3 regions of the Clostridium sp. CM041 genome follow, and region 1 is predicted to be linked to each of the others. Evidence: riboswitches for the same ligand, from Rfam matches in the RefSeq annotation. Region 1 holds a riboswitch; each other region holds the start of a gene.

What was found. Region 1 has a riboswitch for thiamine pyrophosphate ahead of thiT (energy-coupled thiamine transporter ThiT). Riboswitches for the same ligand answer to the same signal wherever they lie in the genome.
Region 2: another riboswitch for thiamine pyrophosphate. It lies ahead of thiD (bifunctional hydroxymethylpyrimidine kinase/phosphomethylpyrimidine kinase); the one in region 1 lies ahead of thiT (energy-coupled thiamine transporter ThiT).
Region 3: another riboswitch for thiamine pyrophosphate. It lies ahead of ACWJJT_RS01630 (thiamine-binding protein); the one in region 1 lies ahead of thiT (energy-coupled thiamine transporter ThiT).

What each region holds. Positions count from the first base shown of each region.
Region 1 is NZ_CM143648.1:1,779,226-1,781,553, forward strand. It holds gene ACWJJT_RS08295 (polysaccharide deacetylase family protein) at 1-592, opposite strand, end outside; TPP riboswitch at 851-955, shown strand; gene thiT (energy-coupled thiamine transporter ThiT) at 1,043-1,684, shown strand; gene ACWJJT_RS08305 (L-lactate MFS transporter) at 1,887-2,328, opposite strand, start outside.
Region 2 is NZ_CM143648.1:1,434,156-1,436,483, reverse strand. It holds gene glpK (glycerol kinase GlpK) at 1-968, shown strand, start outside; TPP riboswitch at 1,038-1,148, shown strand; gene thiD (bifunctional hydroxymethylpyrimidine kinase/phosphomethylpyrimidine kinase) at 1,296-2,120, shown strand; gene thiM (hydroxyethylthiazole kinase) at 2,325-2,328, shown strand, end outside.
Region 3 is NZ_CM143648.1:324,059-326,386, forward strand. It holds gene ACWJJT_RS01615 (patatin-like phospholipase family protein) at 1-336, opposite strand, end outside; gene ACWJJT_RS01620 (hypothetical protein) at 339-476, opposite strand; gene ACWJJT_RS01625 (hypothetical protein) at 611-910, shown strand; TPP riboswitch at 998-1,107, shown strand; gene ACWJJT_RS01630 (thiamine-binding protein) at 1,220-1,510, shown strand; gene ACWJJT_RS01635 (ABC transporter permease) at 1,482-2,258, shown strand; gene ACWJJT_RS01640 (ABC transporter substrate-binding protein) at 2,298-2,328, shown strand, end outside.

The sequences.
Region 1 (2,328 bases):
TCTCTTTTAAATTTTCATGCTTTACGGTATGACTACCTATTTCTACTCCATATTTTTCCATTTCTACAAGCTGTTTCGAAGTCATATAGTTAGGACTTTTATCAATACTACCAGTAATAACAAAAATTGTTGCTTTAAAATTATACTTTTTCAAAACAGGGAACATATCCGTATAATTATCTTCATAACCATCATCAAAAGTAAGAACTATGGATTTTTCAGGTATTGGTATATCCTTAATAAGATATTCATATAAATTTGTAAGTGTAATAGTATAATAACCATTATCTTTTAAATATTTTAGTTGCTCCTCAAATCTTTTAACAGGAAGACGAATAGGATTATCTTTTTCGTAGTCAATTGAATGGTACATTAAAACTGGAACACTCTTTCCTGAAGCCTTCATAACAGCAGTCTTGTCAAAAGCGGGTATCGAAGAGGTTTGAGCGGGTTCAGCCGGTTTAATGGGTTCAACTGCAGTTGCTGGTTTAACTGGGGCAGTTTTTTTTATTGTAGCAGTCTTCGATCTTGAACATCCCGAAAGAGACATTAAAATAATGAGTGTAAATATTAAAAATATTTTTTTTCTCATAATAACCTCCTTGTATGTATTTTTTCGAAACACATATTATTTTTTAATCTTCATCATCTAATACAAAACCCCTTAATAATAAATTCTCTGAGTATTTTGTAACCCTAATGCTAAATTGATCACCTTACATTTATTAACTTTATACCATCCAGATTATAAAATCAATCTTTTCCGGTATTTTCTTTATTTTAATTTGTAAATATCTAAAACAGGTTGTAAAATATAATATACTTCTATATAATTAAATTATAATAATAATATATGTGCTAGGGGTGCCTAATGGCTGAGATATGAATATTTAATTCATTGACCCTTATACCTGATCTGGATAATACCAGCGGAGGAAAGCGGTTATGATGTATAAGTACATTAACTATATTCCTTTTTTGAATATAGTTTTTTTGTTTTTGCCATAATACTTCTGTAGCACAATACATGGAGGCTATAAAAATGACTTTTGCCGAAAGAATCGCTGAAATTACAAAAACCCCCATTGCTCTTTTTGCACTATTAGGAGTTTTGTTATTAATCTATGCAGTTTTGAAAGTTAGGAAAATTAAATTTACTACGCAGATGATAACTTTAATTGGTATATCTCTTGCATTATCTACTGTATTGCAGTTTATTACAATTCTAAAATTACCACAAGGTGGTAGCATTACTGCTGGAAGTATGGTTCCAATCATACTTGTATCTTTATTTTATGGTCCTGAAGTTGGTTTTTTAACAGGTTTTTTATTTGGAATTATTAATTTTTTAGTAGCGCCCTTCGCACTCCATCCAGTGCAAGTACTATTTGATTATCCGCTTCCTTTTATGGCTATTGGAATAGTTGGTTACTTTAGATCACGTGATACCAAGGTCATACTTATTGGCGTAGTCGTAGCAATGCTAGCTAGATTTACATGCCATTTTATATCTGGAGTAGTGTTCTTCGGAAGCTATGCTCCAAAAGGAACATCTGTTTATTTATACTCCCTTTTATATAACGGTTCATACCTAAGTGTGGAAACCATTATTACCTGTGTAATTATTGGGCTTCTACCTTTAAAACGATTATCAAAGTTAGTTATAACCAAAGCTCTAGATTAACAACAAAATATATCTACTGCCTACTTCAGGTTTTTCTTCAACCAAAATTATATTAATACATTATTCTGTTCATCATGAAGTTTACTGTATTATATTTAATGCTACGTAATATTAATATTACGTAGCATTAAATATAATAACTTTGAAATTACTATCAATCATTTCTTAACTCTAGCCCACTAAAATGGTCAATTCTGTTAGATTATGTTTTAATCATTCTTTTAGATGAAAGAATACCCATAATACATAAACCAATTATAAAATAAAAGATATAATTATAATTCGCAAGGATATCCATTAGAAGTCCAGAAGCCAATACCCCGATAATGGCTCCTATACCATATGCCGTAAACACAACACCATAATTCTCACTATAATGTTTCGTTCCATACATATCAAGAGTTGAAGTAGGCGCTATAGCTAACCATCCTCCAAGATTAAACCAAAATATCGAAAACGCTATACTAAATAATACTAAACTGCCTTCATTTGCCACTAGCATTAATAATGCTGCGATAATAATTAGTGCGTAAGAAATTAGCATGGCATTTTTAGACGAGTACTTATCCGTAATCAAGCCAAATATAGGTCTACCTATTCCATTAAAAACTGCAAATACGATCATTAATAAGGCTACTGTTTTT
Region 2 (2,328 bases), 350 kb from region 1:
GAAAAACATATGTAACAGACTATTCTAATGCTTCAAGAACAATGCTATTTAATATTCATGAACTTACATGGGATGACGAAATTTTAAAAACATTGAACATACCAAAATCAATGCTTCCAGAAGTTAAACCTTCAAGTTGTGTATATGGAAACACTGATATTTCATTGTTTGGAGGGGAAATTCCAATTGCTGGAGCGGCTGGAGACCAACAAGCCGCATTATTTGGACAAACTTGCTATTCACCAGGAACAGCTAAAAATACATATGGGACAGGCTGCTTCATGCTTATGAATACGGGAGACAAAGCAATTCAATCTAAACAGGGATTACTTACAACGATTGCTTGGGGAATAGATGGAAAAGTAGAGTATGCTCTTGAGGGTAGTGTATTTATAGCTGGAGCTGCTATACAATGGTTAAGAGATGAGCTACGTATGATTGACAATGCTGCTGATTGCGAAGAATATGCTAATGCGGTAGAAGATACAAATGGAGTATATGTAGTTCCGGCTTTTGTTGGACTTGGAGCACCATATTGGGATCCTTATGCAAGAGGAACAATTGTAGGTCTTACAAGGGGAGCAAAGAAAGAACATTTAATAAGAGCAACCCTCGAAGCACTTGCTTACCAAACGCATGATGTTTTAAAAGCAATGCAAGAAGATTCTGGAATTATACTTACAGAACTTAAAGTAGATGGAGGAGCTTGCAATAACAATTTCTTAATGCAGTTTCAATCTGATATTTTAAACGTTCAAGTAGACAGACCAGAGGTTACTGAAACTACAGCACTCGGTGCGGCTTATCTTGCAGGGCTAGCAGTAGGATATTGGAAGAGCAAAGATGAAGTATCAAAGCATTGGTCAATATCAAGAAGTTTCAAACCTATTATGACCGAGGAAAAAAGAAAAGAATTACTTCATGGATGGCATATAGCTGTTAAAAGATCAGGCATAAAACTTGAATAGTAGTAACGAAATATTAATTGTTAATAATAATTAGTTATGCTATTATTAACACATGAAATATAAAAGAATAACCTAACACAGGGGAGTTGGATAGGCCAACTGAGAAAAAGAACTTTAATTCTTTGACCCTATAACCTGATCTGGATAATGCCAGCGTAGGAAGTTGTTTATTGGTGTATTATATATGTATATATTTTTATATATCAAGATGATTTAAACACGAATCCTATGGGTTTGTGTTTTTTTGTTTTATAAATAAAATGGATGAATAGCGCCGCAGGTGATGATTCAACATTTAAAAAATAATTATTTTAGGAGGGAATTGATATGAAAAAAGTTTTAACTATAGCAGGTTCTGACAGCTCAGGAGGAGCAGGTGTACAGGCAGATTTAAAAAGCTTAAGTGCGAGTGGCGTATATGGGATGAGTGTAATTACAGCGGTAACAGCACAAAATACTATGGGAGTTTTTGCAGTGCAAGACTTGGGCGAAGAAATCATCAAGGCACAAATTGATGCTATTTTTACAGACATAGTTGTAGATGCGGTTAAAATTGGTATGGTTTCTGTAATCTCAACTATTGATGTGATAAGTGAGAAATTAAAACAATACAAGCCTAAAAACGTAGTACTCGATCCCGTAATGATCTCAAAAAGCGGTTATTCACTGTTAAAGCCAGAGTCAAAAACGGCTTTGGTTAAAAAATTAATTCCACTAGCGTCAATTATTACACCTAATGTTCCAGAGGCTGAAGAAATTTTAAAAGAAGTAAATTCAGATATTACGAGCATTGAAACAGTAGTAGATATGGAAAATGCAGCAAAAGAAATGTACAAGCTAGGATGCAAAAATGTGCTTTTAAAGGGAGGACATATGAAGGGGGAGGCCGTAGATGTATTTTATGATGGAAGTGAAATTATACATTTTACTTCTGAGAGAATAAATACAAAAAATACTCATGGAACTGGATGTACTTTGTCTTCAGCTATAGCTGCAAATTTGGCGCTTGGCTATAGCATGAAGGATTCAATAAAAAATTCAAAGCAGTATATAACAACGGCTATAAAGCATTCTTTAGATATTGGGCATGGGGTGGGACCTACAAATCATTTCTATGAATTATATAAAAAAGCAGGGATGGCAAATGATTAAGGATAGTGAAAAACTGGGTTTTTAGCAGCGAGTTATGCAAAGTTAATAACACAAAGTTTAAGGGGATTCAATAATGTATTAGTATGTATCATATTTTAGCAGTAGATATTACTTTATAAAACGTGATTTATTACTTGGAGCTACAATGCCCGTTATGATTATTACAGGATTTATATAAACAATAATTTGGAGGATGATGTCAAAATGG
Region 3 (2,328 bases), 1.5 Mb from region 1:
CCCAATATTAAAATCTGTGGTTTTAATATCAAGGGTATCGATTTTTACAGTACGCAAGAAATCCATTTCTCTTATATGAATACCATCTTGTGCTTCTAACATAGTCTCAATAATTGAGCTAGTAAAATTTAAGATATTTGTGATTTTATGTTCTCGTATTTCTTTGTTCCCTCCGAGTTTAAAACCGATGGTTGGCCAGAGAGGAACACCATTCACATCAAAAATCCAAACTGGGTAATTGCTTAAAACACCACCATCAAGAATGAGAGACTTTTTATTAGTCTTTATATTATATAAGTTTACAGGGTGGAAAAAATAGGGGATAGATATACTCATTCTTATTGTTTTCCTGAAATGTTTTTCCATTGATATCCATTATCCTCAAATGTTTTTAAGGCACCTACAAGACCGATGCCCTTAACTCCGCCACCTTCAAACACAATATCTGCAAATCTTTTATTGTTGTATATATTCATATATACCACCCCTTTATGAGTAATATATGAATAAAAATATCTTCATGTCATATATTTAAAAAATAATATTAGTTACACTTTTTTTTGTTAAAAGAATATAATATATTACAACCATTTTATAAAAGAGGCAATGTATGAAAAAGTTAGAAGAATTCACGCCTTGTCAATTAGCCACATTAGCAACAGTAATAGGGGTTATAATTGCTGGAAAACTTAATGTTAATCAACAAAATGTAATAGGTAATTTTTTAACGGGTTTGGCCCAAAGTATTTTGATAATTGCAGCTCAGTCTCAAAATCTTGAATCGCAGGATGGCAATCAATCTGGAGATAATGGAAACAGTAATTCTAAGGGCGATAACAAGGATTTACAAAAACAGATAGATGAACTAAAGGAATATATTAAAAAGTTTGAAGATAATATGGATTGTTAAGAAAAACGCACTGAATAAAAGATGCGTTTTTTATGGTTTGACATTATAAGAATTTTTAGGTAGTATATACGTGTAAAGTAATTTAATATTAAAAACTAGGGGAGTCAATATTTTTGTCTGAGAGGAAACAGTTAAGTTTCGACCCTTATAACCTGAATTGGATAATGCCAGCGGAGGGAAAATATAATTTGCATTTAGGTTAAAATAAGAATATATAAATGGTGCAAAGTTATTTGATTATAGAACCCTTCGCTTAAAAATGAGCAAAGGGTTTATTTTACTTTAACAATATTCTAAGGGGGAATTGAAATGTCAGTTGTAAATGTGAGTCTTCAAGTTATACCAGTGGTTGCGGAAGAAAAAATTTACCAAGTAGTAGATAAGGTTATAGAATATATTCAATCTAGTGGAGTAAAATATGAGGTAGGACCAATGGAAACCACTATGGAAGGTGAAATGGATGAGCTTTTAGATATAGTAAAAAAGGCCCAGGAAATTTGTGTAGTTCATGGAGCAAGTAGGGTTGTTTCTATAGTGAAAATCGATTATAAAGCTGAAGGCGTGACTATGAATGAAAAAACATATAAGTATAGAAAATAAACTTATTCCTATAGTTTTTCAATTAATAATTCTTTTTATATGGCAGATAGCTGTAGAAAAATGGAAGGTTCCGCAATACATATTGCCTTCGCCAAAAGATATTATTAGTACCTTGGTGAATATAGTTCCAAGCATTACTAAGCATATTTATGCGACTTTATATGAAGCCTTGATTGGATTCGCAATATCAATTTTGATTGCGTTAATTTTAGCCATCTTAATGGATAATGTGAAAATCATTAAAAAATGCATATATCCAATTTTAGTAGTATCTCAAACCGTTCCAATTATTGCTCTAGCACCACTTTTCATAATATGGTTTGGTTTTGGAATATTACCTAAGATTATTGTAGTAGTGTTAGTGTGCTTTTTCCCTATAGTTGTTAGTTTGATTGACGGATTAGAATCAGTAGACGCGGATATGGTAAACCTTTTAAAGACTATGGGAGCTAGTAAGTTTCAAATTTTCACCATGGTGAAGCTGCCATCCTCTACTGTAAATTTTTTTTCGGGCCTTAGAATAGCGGCAACCTATAGCATTATGGGGGCAGTTATTGGAGAATGGCTTGGAGGGGATAAGGGTCTTGGGGTATATATGATTAGAGCTAAAAATTCATATGCACTTGATAAAGTTTTTGCAGTAATTATAATTATTGTAATATTAAGCATGGGACTATTTGGACTCTTATACTTAATACAATATTTTTTTACTCCTTGGACTAGAAATAAAGCAGATAACAATGACTAAATTTATATAGGACATATTATTTTATTTGGAGGTAAAATCATGCTAAAGAAAGTAATTTCATTATTATTAA